Regions from separate parts of the Aminobacter sp. Piv2-1 genome, predicted to be linked through region 2. Evidence: predicted binding sites of a transcription regulator. Region 2 holds the regulator's gene; the other holds the start of a gene.
What was found. Region 2 encodes PhoB, which activates phosphate uptake and scavenging genes when phosphate is short. Its sites were predicted from a motif close to TGTCATNNANCTGTCAT; they were not measured.

Region 1: the regulator PhoB is predicted to act here: its motif matches at 2,228-2,244, upstream of AmiPiv_RS07105 (esterase-like activity of phytase family protein).

Annotation. Positions count from the first base shown of each region.
Region 1 covers NZ_JARKMU010000003.1:180,087-187,328, forward strand. The annotation lists gene phnG (phosphonate C-P lyase system protein PhnG) at 1-203, opposite strand, end outside; gene phnF (phosphonate metabolism transcriptional regulator PhnF) at 294-1,076, shown strand; gene AmiPiv_RS07100 (hypothetical protein) at 1,379-2,026, opposite strand; gene AmiPiv_RS07105 (esterase-like activity of phytase family protein) at 2,342-4,537, shown strand; gene AmiPiv_RS07110 (amino acid ABC transporter substrate-binding protein) at 4,594-5,604, opposite strand; gene AmiPiv_RS07115 (aminotransferase class III-fold pyridoxal phosphate-dependent enzyme) at 5,721-7,242, opposite strand, start outside.
Region 2 covers NZ_JARKMU010000006.1:63,429-70,670, forward strand. The annotation lists gene xylF (D-xylose ABC transporter substrate-binding protein) at 1-811, opposite strand, end outside; gene AmiPiv_RS12555 (ROK family protein) at 1,065-2,306, shown strand; gene AmiPiv_RS12560 (hypothetical protein) at 2,339-3,061, opposite strand; gene AmiPiv_RS12565 (hypothetical protein) at 3,058-3,531, opposite strand; gene AmiPiv_RS12570 (L,D-transpeptidase) at 3,605-4,408, opposite strand; gene AmiPiv_RS12575 (hypothetical protein) at 4,680-5,084, opposite strand; gene phoB (phosphate regulon transcriptional regulator PhoB) at 5,424-6,113, opposite strand; gene phoU (phosphate signaling complex protein PhoU) at 6,212-6,916, opposite strand; gene pstB (phosphate ABC transporter ATP-binding protein PstB) at 6,955-7,242, opposite strand, start outside.

The DNA of each region.
Region 1 (7,242 bases), on a different contig from region 2:
CCGAAGTTGAAGGGCGCGCCGCCGCCGCCGATGCGGCCGCGCACCGACACCAGGCCGGTCTCGGGCCCGCGCAGCATCTCGGCCTCACTGGTTATGCCGGCAGCCGCGCACAGCCGCTTTAGTGCATCCGCGGGAGCCAGGGCGAGGGCCGCCATGGCCGCCTTTCGCTGCGTCTCCAGTTCGCTTTCCTGCCGCCGGTCCATCTCGTTCGCTGCTCCATTCCGTATTTGTCTATTGTTCTATACAAACGAACAACATACAACGGGCTTCTAGAGAGGCTCCGTGACGGGCGCATGACAATTGGCAAAACTGGGGCTGTGGATTTGAGCGGACAGGGGCAGGAACAGGCAGTGAAGCGCAAGAGCGGTGTGGCATTGTGGCGCCAGATCGCCGACCAGATCCGGCAGGCGATCTCGGCGGGAACGCTGGGCGCCGACGGCAAGCTGCCGCCGGAGATGGTCCTTTCCGAGCGTTTCGGCGTCAACCGCCACACGCTGCGCAGCGCCATCGCGGCCCTGGTGCAGGAAGGCGTGCTGAGGGCCGAGCAGGGCAGGGGCACCTTCGTCGAGAGCCGGCAGAAGCTGTCCTATCCGATCTCGGCCAGGACGCGCTTTTCCACCGGCCTGCGCAGCCAGACGCGCGACCGGCGCAGCAACCTTCTCGCCCACGCGGTCGAGCCGGCGGGCAAGCGCGTGGCTGAAGGATTGGGGCTGCCCGAGGACGCTCCCGTCGTCAGGCTGGAGACGCTGAGCGAGGCCGACGATCGGCCGGTGTCGCGCGCGACCAGCTGGTTCGACGCCGAACGCTTTCCCGGCTATGCCGAGGCCTATGCCGAAACCGGCTCGATCACGCTCGCCTTCCAGCGCTACGGCATCGAGGACTATTTCCGCAAGTCGACCCTGGTCTCCGCCCGCCACGCCGACGCCGCCGACCTCGCCGACCTCAAACTGTCGGCCGGCGCCATCGTGCTGGTCGCCGTCGCCGTCAACGTCGACGCCGAGGGCGTGCCGATCCAGTATGCCGAGACGCGCTTCGTCGCCGACCGGGTCGAGCTCAGCGTCTCGACCGAGGCCTAGCGCAACATCCGGGGCAAGTTGCAGCTGACGGCAAGATCCATGCTTTTCCTTGCCTGGGCAGCAAGTGGATGATCAGATTCTAGGAACTGCGCAGTCAGGGCGTGCCCCTCTGGTTGTCTGAGGACAGAGATTGATTTCTGCGTCGCCAGCTTTTCGGCCTGGGAAGGTTCATATCTAGCCCAGACAGATTCGGCTCGCGTTAATAATAGTTGTCGTCACGCCTGGAGGCGCGCTCATTGGACAGCTATCCTACTGCGCAACCTTTTCCGTCAAATATTACATTGGAATTGCCGCTCATCACGCTATTCCCTGATTTCCATGGAGATGTTGTTTCGTGATAAAATTGTATTTGCGAAACGCAAAGCTTCTTCGTAGTCTGAAGTAGGCGAAATAAGAAGAATATAAGCTAGAATGTAGTCGATAGATTCTTCCGTGTCCTTGGTTGGTTTAAATTCGACGCCTATCTCTGAAAAGAATCCTATTGTAAGGCACCGCATGATGTTCTTGGATTTCGGTCCTATATGTATATATTTGGCAATTCGCGACTGATTTCGCAGCGTCACCAGCGCGCAATCATTCGCGATTTCAACAGAGTCGGTATACTGTCCATCAGGGAGCAATTTGAAATCGCTCGGAGCGAACAATACCGATAAACTGTTACTTTGAGGTGATTCAATCAAATTCACTGAAACCACCCCTTCTCCAAATTGATTTATGAATTTGGAGAATATTTCGACATTTCTACATCCACCGTTATATTCATCAAATCTGCCCATGCGTTCCGTGCCGCAGGCCATATCGAGGCTGATGTTGCGCGGCTTAGTACGCAGATTCTGCAATAGTAATTTCTCAGCATCCGCACGCGTCAGTTCTACTGACGTTTGCCGCGGCAGAAATGGCAGAATAATGGAGAATGAAATTATAGAAGCTACAATCAACTGAAGAAACATGAATACTCGTTCTTTTCAGATTACGTAATTTCCACCAATGCATACCGTTGGTCTGAGAGAGCGGCAAGTCGGAGAATACTGTCTTGGCGTGATGCAACTCGGCTATGCGTCGGATGGCTGGCCAATCGTCATCGGAAGGAACCCAAATATCAATCGAACGGTTTAGCGCTGCGCCGGCGCTGGGTGCTCTAGGCCCGGGGTTGTCACCAAACCGTCGCGCAATCGTCATCGCGCTGAAATCTCGCTCGCCCAAACGGAAGCGGCAATTCCGTTCAGGCAAAGAGGTTTCCCATGTCAGGCGACATTTCGGGCAAGATGCCCCGCAAGCTCCTGCTTCTGGCCGCCGCGCTCGCGGCGTCGGCGGCGATCCCGGCCCATGCGGCCGAGGCGTTCAACCGCATTGCCACCTTCCCGGTCGCGCAGAACCTGCCGGCCGACATCGACCCGGCGACGCCGACCTCGTCCGAGATCATCACGGCAAGCCAGGACGGCATGACGCTGGTCTATTCCGACAGCCCTCTGGGCGCGGTCGGCTTTGTCGACATCACCGATGCCAAGGCGCCGAAGGCGGCCGGCATCGTCAAGATCGAGGGCGAGCCGACGTCGGTCGTCATCGCCGGCGCCAAGGTGCTCGCCGGCGTCAACACCTCCAAGAGCAAGCAGGAGCCGTCGGGCAACCTGACGGTCATCGACCTTGCCTCCAAGAAGGTCGACGCCAGCTGCGATCTCGGTGGCCAGCCCGATTCGGTGGCGCTCAGCAAGGACGGCAGGTTCCTCGCCATCGCCGTCGAGAACGAGCGCGACGAGGAGCTCAATGACGGCGAGCTGCCGCAGCTGCCCGCCGGCAACCTGAAGATCGTCGCGCTCGCGGACGGTGCGCCCGACTGCGCCACGATCAAGACCGTCGACCTGACCGGCATTGCCAAGGTGGCGCCGGAGGATCCGGAGCCGGAATTCGTTTCCTTCAACGACAAGGGCGAGATCGCCGTCACCTTGCAGGAGAACAACCACATCGCCATCGTCGACGCCGCGACCGCCAAGATCGTGTCGCAATTCTCGGCCGGTGAGGTGACGCTCGAGAAGGTCGACACCAAGAAGGACGGAGCGATCAGCTTTTCCGGCAAGATCGAGAATTCTCCCCGCGAGCCCGATGCCGTGAAGTGGCTGGACGACGATCGCCTCGTCGTCGCCAACGAGGGCGACTACAAGGGCGGCGCCCGCGGCTTCACCATCTTCTCCAAGGCGGGCGAGGTGCTCTACGAATCCGGTCCGGCCCTCGAGTATCAGGCGGCCGCGGCCGGCCACTATCCGGACCATCGCAACAAGAAGGGCATCGAGCCGGAAGGCGTCGAGGTCGCGAGCTTCGGTGACCAGAAGCTGATCTTCGTCGCGTCCGAGCGCGCCTCGCTCGTCGGCGTCTACAAGGACACCGGCAAGGAGCCGGAATTTCTGCAACTGCTGCCTTCGGGCATCGGTCCGGAAGGGCTGCTCGCCATCCCGTCGCGCAACCTGCTCGTCACCGCCAACGAGACCGACCTAGTCAAGGACGGTCTCGCCCGCTCGCATGTGATGGTCTACGAGCGCGCCGAAGGCGCCGCCGCCTATCCGCAGATCGTGTCGAGCTACGGCGAGGACGGCACGCCGCTCGGCTGGGGCGCGCTTTCGGGCCTCGCCGCCGATCCAAAGGAGGCCGGCAAGCTCTATGCCGTATCGGACTCGGTCTACCGCTCGCACCCGTCGATCTACACCATCGACGCGACCAGGACTCCTGCCGTGATCACGGCCAGGACGGTGGTTACCCGCGACGGCGCCCCGGCGCAGAAGCTCGACCTCGAAGGCATCGTTTCGGACGGCAAGGACGGCTTCTGGCTCGCCTCCGAAGGCCGCAGCGACAAGCTCGTGCCGCATGCCGTCTACAAGGTGGACGCCAAGGGCGCGATCAAGGAAGAGATCGCCTTCCCCGCCGAACTGCTCGGCGGCGAGACGCGCTATGGCCTCGAAGGCATCACTACGATAGGCGAAGGCGACGACCTGACGCTGGTCATGGCCGTGCAGCGCGAATGGGGCGACGACCCCAAGGGGCAGGTCAAGCTCGTCGCCTACAAGCCCAAGGACAAGGAGTGGTCGGCGGTGCGCTATCCGCTCGACGCCGGCGAGAAGGGGTGGGTCGGCCTGTCGGAAGTCTCCGCTCATGACGGCAAGCTCTATGTCGTCGAGCGCGACAACCTGATCGGCCAGGAAGCCAGGATCAAGCGCCTCTACGCGGTGGCGCTCGACGGCTTCAAGCCGGCCAAGCTCGGCGGCGAGCTGCCGGTGGTCGCAAAGACGCTGGTGCGTGACCTCGTTCCCGACCTCAAGGCGGCGACCAACGGCTATGTCGTCGACAAGGTCGAGGGTTTTGCCATCGACAAGGACGGCCAGGCCTTCGTGGCGACCGACAATGACGGCGTCGATGACTCCTCGGGCGAGACGCTGTTCCTACGTCTCGGCAATATCGCCGCGATCAACTGAACGGGTCAGAATGCAAGGCCGCGGCAAGGATGCCGCGGCCTTTTCGTGCCAGGGCTTCAGCGCACCGGCGGGGCGTACATCAGGCCGCCGGCGTTCCACTGGGCGTTGATGCCGCGGTCGATCTTGAGCTCGCTCGACTGGCCGAGGTTACGCTCGAAGATCTCGCCGTAGTTGCCGACCTTGGAGACGACATTGTAGGCCCAGCGCGGGTCGAGGCCGAGCTGCTGGCCGCTGTCGCCCTCGGCGCCGAGGAAGCGCTTGATGGCCGGGTTGGCCGAGGCGAGGCCGGCTTCGGCGTTGTCCTTGGTGATGCCGAGTTCTTCCGCCTCGATCAGGGCAAACAGCGTCCAGCGGACGATGCCGAACCACTTGTCGTCGCCCTGGCGCACGGCCGGGCCGAGCGGCTCCTTGGAGATGATCTCGGGCAGCACGGTGTAGGCGGCCGGATCGGTGAGCTTCAGGCGCTGCGCATAGAGCGCCGAGGCGTCGGTGGTGTAGACGTCGCAGCGGCCGGTATCGAAGGCCTTGATGATGCCGTCGGCGGAATCGATGACCACGGGCTCGTATTTCAGCTTGTTGGCGCTGAAATAGTCGGCGACGTTCTGCTCGGTGGTGGTGCCCTGCTCGGTGCAGACGGTGGCGCCCGAAAGCTTGAGGGCGCTGTCGACCCCGAGGTCCTTGCGGATCATGAAGCCCTGACCGTCATAATAGGCGGCGCCGACGAAGCGCAGGCCGAGGCTCGAGTCGCGCGACAGGGTCCAGGTGGTCTGGCGCGACAGAAGGTCGACTGCGCCCGACTGGACCGCGGTGAAGCGCTCCTTGGTGGACAGCGGCACGTAGCTGACCTTCTCGGGGTCGCCTAGCACGGCGGCCGCCACGGCGCGGCAGATGTCGATGTCGAAGCCCGACCACTTGCCGGCGTCGTCTGGCGCCGAGAAGCCGGCGACGCCCTGGCTGACGCCGCAGGTGACGGTGCCGCGCTGCTTGACGATGTCGAGCGTGTCGGCCTTGGCAGGCACGGCAAGTGCTGTCGTGCCGAGCAGAAGTGCTGAGATCAGATATTTCATTGGGTTCCTCCTCCCTTGGTTTGAGGCAAAGCCTCTTCATGCCGCCGGCGCGGGGTGCCGGAAGTTGCTGTTGGTCGCTGTATCGAATGCCGCCGCGCTCGCCGCGCGGGTGTCGTCTACTGGCCGCCAGCCTCCACGGCGGCAAAGGTCTCCTCGAGGACGCCGACGAGATGGTCGGCGTCGCGCCGGGTGAAGATCATCGGCGGGCGCATCTTGAGCACGTTGTCGTGCGGGCCCTCGGTGCCGATGAGCACGCCGCGGGCGCGCGCGCCGTCATTGACCTTGCGGGCGAACGCGGTGGCCGGCTCCTTGGTCTTGCGGTCGGCGACCAGCTCGATGCCGAGGAACAGGCCCATGCCCCTGACGTCGCCGATGACCTCGTAGCGCTTCTGCATGTCGCGGAAGCGCTCGACGAGATAGGCGCCGACGTCGGCCGCGTTGTCGCGCAGGCGGTCGCGCTCGATGATGTCGAGCACCGCGAGGCCCGCCGCGCAGGACACCGGGTTGCCGCCGAAGGTGTTGAAATACTCCATGCCGTTGTTGAAGCGGTCGGCGATGTCGCGCGTGGTGACCAGCGCCGACATCGGGTGGCCGTTGCCGATGGGCTTGCCCATGGTGACGATGTCGGGGACCACGCCTTGCGTCTCGAAGGCCCACCAGTGGCTGCCGACGCGGCCGAAGCCGACCTGCACCTCGTCGGCGATGCAGAAGCCGCCGGCGGCGCGGACCATGGCGTAGACTTCCCGGAGATAGCCCTCGGGGAGAAAAACCTGGCCGGCGACGCTGGGGATGGATTCGGCGATGAAGAAGGCCGGCGCGCGGCCCGCTCTACGCATCGCCTCGATCTGCTCGGCGATGCTTTCGGCGAAGCGCTTTGCATGTTGCTCGACCGGCCAGTCCGACGGCGCGCGATAGCTGTCGGGAATGGTCGCCTCGAAGACATGCGCCGGCCGGCCCTTGCCGCCCTTGCGCTTGTATTTGTAGGGGCTGAGGTCGATCAGCTCCTGCGTGGTGCCGTGATAGGCCCAGTCGAGCACCAGCGCGTCGTTGCGACCGGCCAGCGTGCGCGACATGCGCAGCGCCAGCGAATTGGCTTCGCTGCCCGAGCAGGCGAAGGAGGCGACCGACAGGCCCTCGGGCAAGGTCGCGGTCAGCCGTTCGGCATAGGTGACGATGGAGTCGTGCAGGTAACGCGTGTTGGTGTTGAGCCTGGCCGCCTGGGTGGCGATGGCCTCGACGACGTCGGGGTGGGCGTGGCCGAGGTGGCAGACATTGTTGAAGCAGTCGAGATAGGCCCGGCCGCGGTCGTCGATCAGCCAGGCGCCCTCGCCGCGCACGAACTTGATCGGCTCGGAATAGGAGATCGACAGGTTGGGCAGCAGCGAGGCTTTCCGAGCCGCGACGATCTCCGGGCGGGTGCGGCCTGACTGGTGGAAGGTCTCGGGCGGGATGCCGGCAAGCGTCGCCGCATCCGGGAACAGCTCGGCCCAGACGTCGAGATAGCGCGCCTCGCCGACGCCGAGGATGTCGCGGGCGGCGAGGTCGGGATCGGTCGAGATCTGGAAATGCAGATGCGGCGCCCAGCCGCCGTTTTCGGCCGGCGCGCCCATTTCGCCGACCAGCGCGCCGGCGGCGAGC
Region 2 (7,242 bases):
CGAGCTCGCGCGCGTCCTTCCACACCGACACCGTCTGGGTGCCGAGTGCGACGCGGTTGAGGGCGGCATGGTCGCCGTCCTGGCCCGAAACCGGCACCGAGCCGGCCAGGCCCTGGGCCTGCAGCGCCGCGATCGCGCCACCGGCGGTGCCGTCGTTCGAAGCCACCACCGCATCGACCTTGTTGTCGTTGGTGGTCAGGAACTGCTCCATGTTCTTCTGCGCGTTCGCCGGCAGCCAGCCGTCGGTATAGGCTTCGCCGACGCTCTTGATCTTGCCGGCGTCCACCGCCGCCTTCAGCACTTCCATCTGGCCGGAGAACAGGAAGTCGGCGTTCGGGTCGGCCGACGAACCCTTGATGAAGACATAGTTGCCTTCGGGCTTGACCTTGAACACCTCGGCGGCCTGCATGCGGCCCACTTCCTTGTTGTCGAAGGTCAGGTAGAAGACGTCCTTGTTCTCGATCAGGCGGTCATAGCCGACCACCGGGATGCCTTCGGCGAGCGCCTTCTCGACGGCGGGGCCGATGGCCGAGGCGTCCTGCGACAGGATGATGAGCGCGTTGGCGCCCTGGCTGATCAGGCTCTCGACGTCGGTCAGCTGCTTGGCCGCGGAGGACTGCGCGTCGGCCGAGATGTACTTGTCGCCGGCCGCCTCGATCGCCGCCTTCATCGCCGCCTCGTCGGTCTTCCAGCGCTCCTCCTGGAAGTTGGACCAGGACACGCCGATCACCTTGCCCTTGGCTTCGGCGACGGCCGACAGCGACAGAGTCATGGCGACACCCGCCAGTATGGCGGTCGTAAACTTCTTCATGATTTCCTCCCTGCGCCCTCGGGCGCGCTGCTTTTGCCATAGCCCTTGGAGAAGCTCTTTTTTTCGAGCCTCGAAAAAATACTGTATCAACGGTCGACCGGTGTCAACCGCCTTTCAACTGGCCTCCCTATTTTTTTCGGATCGCGAAATAAATAAAGACATTTGGTTTGGCTTCTGTCACAATCAATAATGCGTGAGAGTCAGCCTGCCCTCCGGTCACCATGGCGACTCTTCGCCGGGAGGAAGCGAGCTCATGTCGGTCGGAATTCGTCACGACGATCTCAGGAAGCGCAACCGCGCCATGGTCATTTCCGCGGTACGCCGCGCCGGCCAGCCGTCGCGTACCGAGATCGCGGCGACGACCGGCCTCAGCCATTCCACCATCTCCACCATTTCCTCCGATCTCATCGCCGAGGGCATCCTCGCGGAATCGAAGGGTAGCGAGCCGGCGCTCCTGAAGCGCGGCAGGCCCCAGGTCGGCCTGGCGCTCGACCCCGGCGCCGCGACCATCGTGGCGGTGGTGCTCTCGCTCAACAGCCTTTCGGCCGCCGTCATCGACTATGCCGGAAACACCATCGTCGCCGAGACCCGCCGGCTCGTCACCCAGCGCATGCAGGCCGAAGCCCTGGTCGAGGAGTGCATCGGCATGGTGCGCAGGCTGACCGAGCGTTGCGGCGAGGCCGCGGGCACGGTGCTGCGCATCGCCGTGGCCGTCCAAGGCGTCACCGATTCGGGCTCTCGCAAGCTCCTGTGGTCGCCCATCACCCCGCACGACGACATCCCCTTCGCCGACCGCCTGGAGCGGGAATTCGGCGTGCCGGTGACGGTCGAGAACGACTGCAACATGATCGCCGAGGCGCTGCGCTGGCGCGACCCCTCGCGCTATCGCGACGACTTCATCGCCATCCTGCTCTCGCACGGCATCGGCATGGGGCTGGTGGTCAAGGGCGAGCTCTTCACCGGCACCCAGTCCTCGGGCGCGGAATTCGGCCACATGATCCATCGCCCGGACGGCGCGCTGTGCCGCTGCGGACGGCGCGGCTGCATCGAGGCCTATGCCGGCAACTACGCGATCTGGCGCAACGCCAGGCTCGGCGACGAGAACGCCGAGCCGCTCGCCGACCTCTCGGACGAGGACATCATCGCCCTGGCGGATGCCGCGCGCGACCATGACGGGCCGGAGCGGGAAGCCTTCCGCAAGGCGGGCGAGGCGATCGGCTTCGGCCTCGGCTCCATGTTCGCGCTCTTCGACCCCGCCCCGCTCGCCTTCGTCGGCGTCGGCGCCACCGCCTTCGACGTCATGGAGCCATATGTGCGGGCCGCGATCGCCAAGACGGCGGGCGGCACCCACTCCAGGGCGATCTCCTTCGACACCATGCCCAACGAGGTGCCGCTTATCCGCGAAGGCTGCATGATGCGCGCCCTGCTCTATGTCGACGACGAGATCTTCGCACCCGGCACGGCCCTTCGCCGTGCCCAGGCGGGCGTCGCCTGACCGGACTGGCGCGGTCAGGCGCCGGGCTGCCATCACCTCGAACTGTTCCTTTTCTTGCCCCAGGTCGAAACGAAGGCCGCGGCGCGCAGCAAGAGCACCGACAATATCGCCGCCACGAAGGGCCACTGCAGCGGGTTCGGCTCGGGCGTCGGGCGATGGAAGCTCAGGAAGTGCATGAACAGGAAGTAGGCCGTGTGCGCCAGGGCAAGCCCCCACAGCACCGTTGCGCCGTTCTGCAAGAACTTCCAGACCGAGGTGCCGAGCAGACGGATCGACCGGTCGTTCGAGGTGAACATGAGCATGAGTGCGTAGGCCAGGGCGGCAATCCCGATCAGGTTGGCAAGCCCGAAGCCCTGCTGGAACATCACGTACTCGCCCGTTTGCGGGATGATTTCGTAGCCGAAAAGCCGCGCGAAATCCCACTCGACCCAGCCGCCGAGGATGATGACCGTATGCACGGCCGCAAGAAGCGTCGCGTAGATGCCGGTTTCGCGCCTATAGGCCACCGCCCACAGCAACACCGGCCACAGGCGCGCCCCTGGCCCGATCGACATGGTGATCACCAGGAGCGCGAGCGACGCGTCCGCGAACGCGCGGTTCCACCGGTGCATCGGGCTCCACTGCCCGTGAACGACGGCAAACCCATAGATCAGCGCCGCCGAAAGGCCGATGACGACGAGATGGCGAAGCAGCATCCGGCGCCAGGCAAGAGGGACGAGGCCGGAGCGGGCCGGAGCGGCGGGGATGTCGGTCACTTGGGATACTCCAGTTGCGTTGGGTCAGCGGCATCCGCGCGACGAGCGCGCAGCTCGTGCCATGAAGCGATGGCGAGGAGCGCTATGCCGAGCGCGGAAATCAATGGGCGGATCGGGTCGAACCACATCAGCAGGAATTCGCCCCCGAACAGAAGCATGAGGATCTTGTTGCAGGTCGGGCAGGCGATGCCGATGAAGCCCGTCACGCCGCCTATCCCCGCGCGGCGCACCGAGCAGACGGGGCGCCGAACGGCGATGTAGAGCCCCGACAACGCCGACATGACCACCAGGGCCGGCAATTCCCAGCCCGCGACGGCGGTCATCCGGACAAAGAACGGATTGTCCCAGAGTGCCGAAACGGTTCCGAGCGCAGCGAAGGTCAACGCGGCCGCGGCCGCGCCCTTCAGGATGGCGCGTCCATGCCAACCGATGGCGGTTCCGCGCCCCAGGGCAATGATGCGGGCATTCATGTCGGATCTGCTCCATGTCTGCCGGGCGGCATTTCGCAGCCGCCCGGCGAGGACCTCAGGTGTGACCGTCGTATCAGCCGGCCTGCGGAGCGGGCCCGCTGCCGCCGGCAACCTCGTGGGTGTGGGGTTGGGTCGGGTCGCCCAGCACGAGTATGGGAGACTGGCTGGGCACCCGGTCGTACAGGTCGATGATGTCCTGGTTCATCAGCCGGACGCAGCCGCTCGAAACCGCCTTGCCGATGGTCCAGTACTCCGGCGTGCCGTGGACGCGGTAGAGCGTATCGACCTTGCCCTGGAAGACGTAGAGGGCTCGCGCTCCCAGCGGATTCGTCAGGCCGGGCGGCATGCCGCCCCGGTCGGCGCTCCACTGGGCAAGATTCGGCTGACGCGCGATCATCTCGTCCGGCGGCGTCCACTTCGGCCATTCCTGCTTCCAGCCGATACGGCCCCTGCCCGCCCAGGTGAATCCGGCCCGGCCAAGTCCGACGCCGTAGCGCATGGCCTTGCCGCCCGGCTGGACGAGGTGAAGGTAGAAATTCTCCGTGTCGACGACGAGCGTTCCGACCGGTTCTTCGGTGACGTAGTCGACCTGCCGCCGATAGAAGCGGCTCGGCACCTTTTTCAGGTCGACCGCGGGAATGGGGAACCGTTCGTTCGGGAGCGGGCCGTACATCGCAAGGGCATTGGCGTCGGCGACCGGCGCCGGTTCGACCGGTGCCTTTGCCACCGGCGCGGCCGATTCCTGGGTGCTGACGCAGCCGGACACCACGAGGGTCCCCAAGCTCGCCGCACCGGTGAGAAAGCGTCGGCGGCTCAATGCCGGGCCGTCGCCCGCGATGGGCTCCGCGGCGCTGGTTTCTATTGTGTCTGTGTTCATTAGGCAGTCTCCTGGACTCATTTCTTTCATTCAGGGCGACACGGGGTCAGGGAGGTCGGCCCCGGTCGTGATCATGCGAATGCAACCATCGTCACCGATCAGCCGATCGGTGACGGCGCATGCGCGCTTGGGACGATCCGGCATTTCGCGGCGCGGTTGCCACGAGAAGGCATGTGGGCGACGGGCGGGTTCGGGAGGTCATCCTCTTTCCCCTTCGCAGCTGATTTCGAGCGGCTTCGTCGGCGTGGACCGAGGAGCGATCGGCTGAAAATCAGGCAGCGATGGGAGGCCGCAACAGCGATGCGGTCGAGCCGACGCGCAGCAAGAGATCTGGAAGCAGCATCAGGGCCGCGGCGCGGAACGGCGCGGCAGGCTCGACATGGGTCAGCCAGGCAGGGCATTCGCCCAGGCAGTGCAGGCTGGCGAGGCTTTCGGCGGACAATTCGACGGTGCAGCGGTCCGGGGACGGCAAACACTCGTCGGCGACGGCAGTGATTTCCGCCTGCGCGGCCACCCTCGGCAACTCGGCAGCAAAATTCGTGCCTTCGGCCGCTGCCCGTTCGAGGGACAGTCCGTTTAGAATGGTGACCAACACCAGGAAGATGGCCGACAGCAAGTTACGCACGGTGCCCCAGCTACCATGAAAAGTGGCAATTTTGAGTATTTCCCCAATCAAAAAATTGTCATCTCAAGAACATCCGCGACTGTCACTGTCACGGAATCGCCGCTTGAGATATGGATTTGGGAGCGATTGTTGCGACAATAAAGCATCCAGAAACCGGAAGCTTCGAATTTATGTTCATGACAGCGCCAGGACAAACGCGTCGAACTGCAATGATTTGAGCGCCACAAAGTGCTGGAACGGCATGGCGGCGCAAAGGGCGCCAGACGTCGGTGCGACAGCGCCGGTGCCGCTGGCTGTCGCGAAGGCTCCGAGCGCGCGCAGCGGCCCCCTGTGACATTGGGACACTGGCCAGGTTGATCGTCCAGCCAGTGCCATGCCGTTTGCCGACAGCTATTCTTCCCGGATCGCGTAGCCGGCGCCGCGGATGGTGCGGATCACGTCCGGCATGCGGCCGTTGTTGACGGCCTTGCGCAGGCGCCCGACATGCACGTCGACGGTGCGCTCGTCGATGTAGATCGTCTCGCCCCAGACGTTGTCGAGCAGCTGGCTGCGCGAGAACACGCGGCCGGGATGACGCATCATGAATTCGAGCAGGCGGAACTCCGTCGGCCCGAGCTTGATCTCGCTCTTCTTGCGATAGACCCGGTGCGACTCGCGGTCGAGCACGATGTCGCCGACCTTGAGCACCGAAGACAGCACCTCGGGCTTGGCGCGGCGCAGCAGCGCCTTCACCCGCGCCATGAACTCCGGGGTCGAAAATGGCTTCACCAGGTAGTCGTCGGCGCCGGTGGAAAGCCCGCGCACCCGGTCGCTTTCCTCGCCGCGGGCCGTCAGCATGATGATCGGCAGCCGTTCGGTCTCGGGGCGCATCCTCAGCCTGCGGCAGAGCTCGATGCCGGAAAGTGCCGGCACCATCCAGTCGAGCACCAAAAGGTCCGGCACGTTTTCCTGCAGCCGCAGTTCGGCCTCGTCGCCGCGCGTCACCACTTCCACCTGGTAGCCCTCGGCCTCGAGGTTGTAGCGCAGCAGCACGCCAAGGGGCTCTTCGTCCTCGACGACCATGACCTTGGGAGCGATCATCGCCTGTACCTTGTCCTGGCGCACGGCCCGGTTCGGACCATGCGCTGATTTAACCTGTGCAGCGCCCCCGCGCCAAACGCATGCGGTTGCGGAAGATGTCAGGCCGACATGGGCGACGTGGTTTCGTCGACCTTCGGCCGATTGAGCGGCAGCTGCGTGCCGGTGACCACGAAATAGGCGTTCTCGGCGATGTTGGTGACATGGTCGCCGATGCGCTCGAGGTTCTTGGCGCAGAACAGGAGATGCGTGCAGGCGGTGATGTTGCGCGGATCCTCCATCATGTAGGTCAGGAGTTCGCGGAACACGGCCGTGTACTGCACGTCGACCTTCTGGTCGTCCGCGCGCAGGTTCTTGAGGCCTTCGGCATCGCGCGCGACATAGAGGTCGACCACGCCGCGCACCTGGCTGAGCACCAGCTGCGCCATGGCGTCGATCGAGTGCGACAGATTGCGCGGCATCGCCGACTGGCCGACGGCGCCCACCCGCTTGGCGATGTTCTTGGCGAGATCGCCGATGCGCTCGAGGTCGCCCGCCATGCGGATCGCGCCGACCACGGCGCGCAGGTCCTGCGCCATCGGCTGGCGCTTGGCGATCAGCGTGATCGCGCTGTTGTCGAGATCGCGCTGCCTGGCGTCCATGATGGTGTCGTCGGCAATGACGTTCTGCGCCAGCGGCTGGTCCGACGTCAGCAGCGCGCGGATGGCATTCGCCACCATCGTGGCCGACAGGTCGCCCATGTCGCGGATGACCTGGTCGACGTGCTGGAGTTCCTCGTCGAAGGACCGGACTGTGTGCTCGCCCATGATCGTATCCTCGTCTTTGTGATCGGAGCGGCGTTCACTCAGCCGAAGCGGCCGGTGATGTAGTCCTGCGTCCGCTTGTCGTCGGGGTTGGTGAACATCTTGTCGGTCGGGCCTTCCTCGACCAGGTAGCCGAGATGGAACATCGCGGTCCGCTGCGACACGCGCGCCGCCTGCTGCATCGAGTGGGTGACGATGACGATGGTGAAGTTCTCGCGCAGCTCGTCGATCAGTTCCTCGACCTTGGCGGTGGCGATCGGATCGAGCGCCGAGCAGGGCTCGTCCATGAGGATCACTTCGGGCGACACCGCGATGGCGCGGGCGATGCA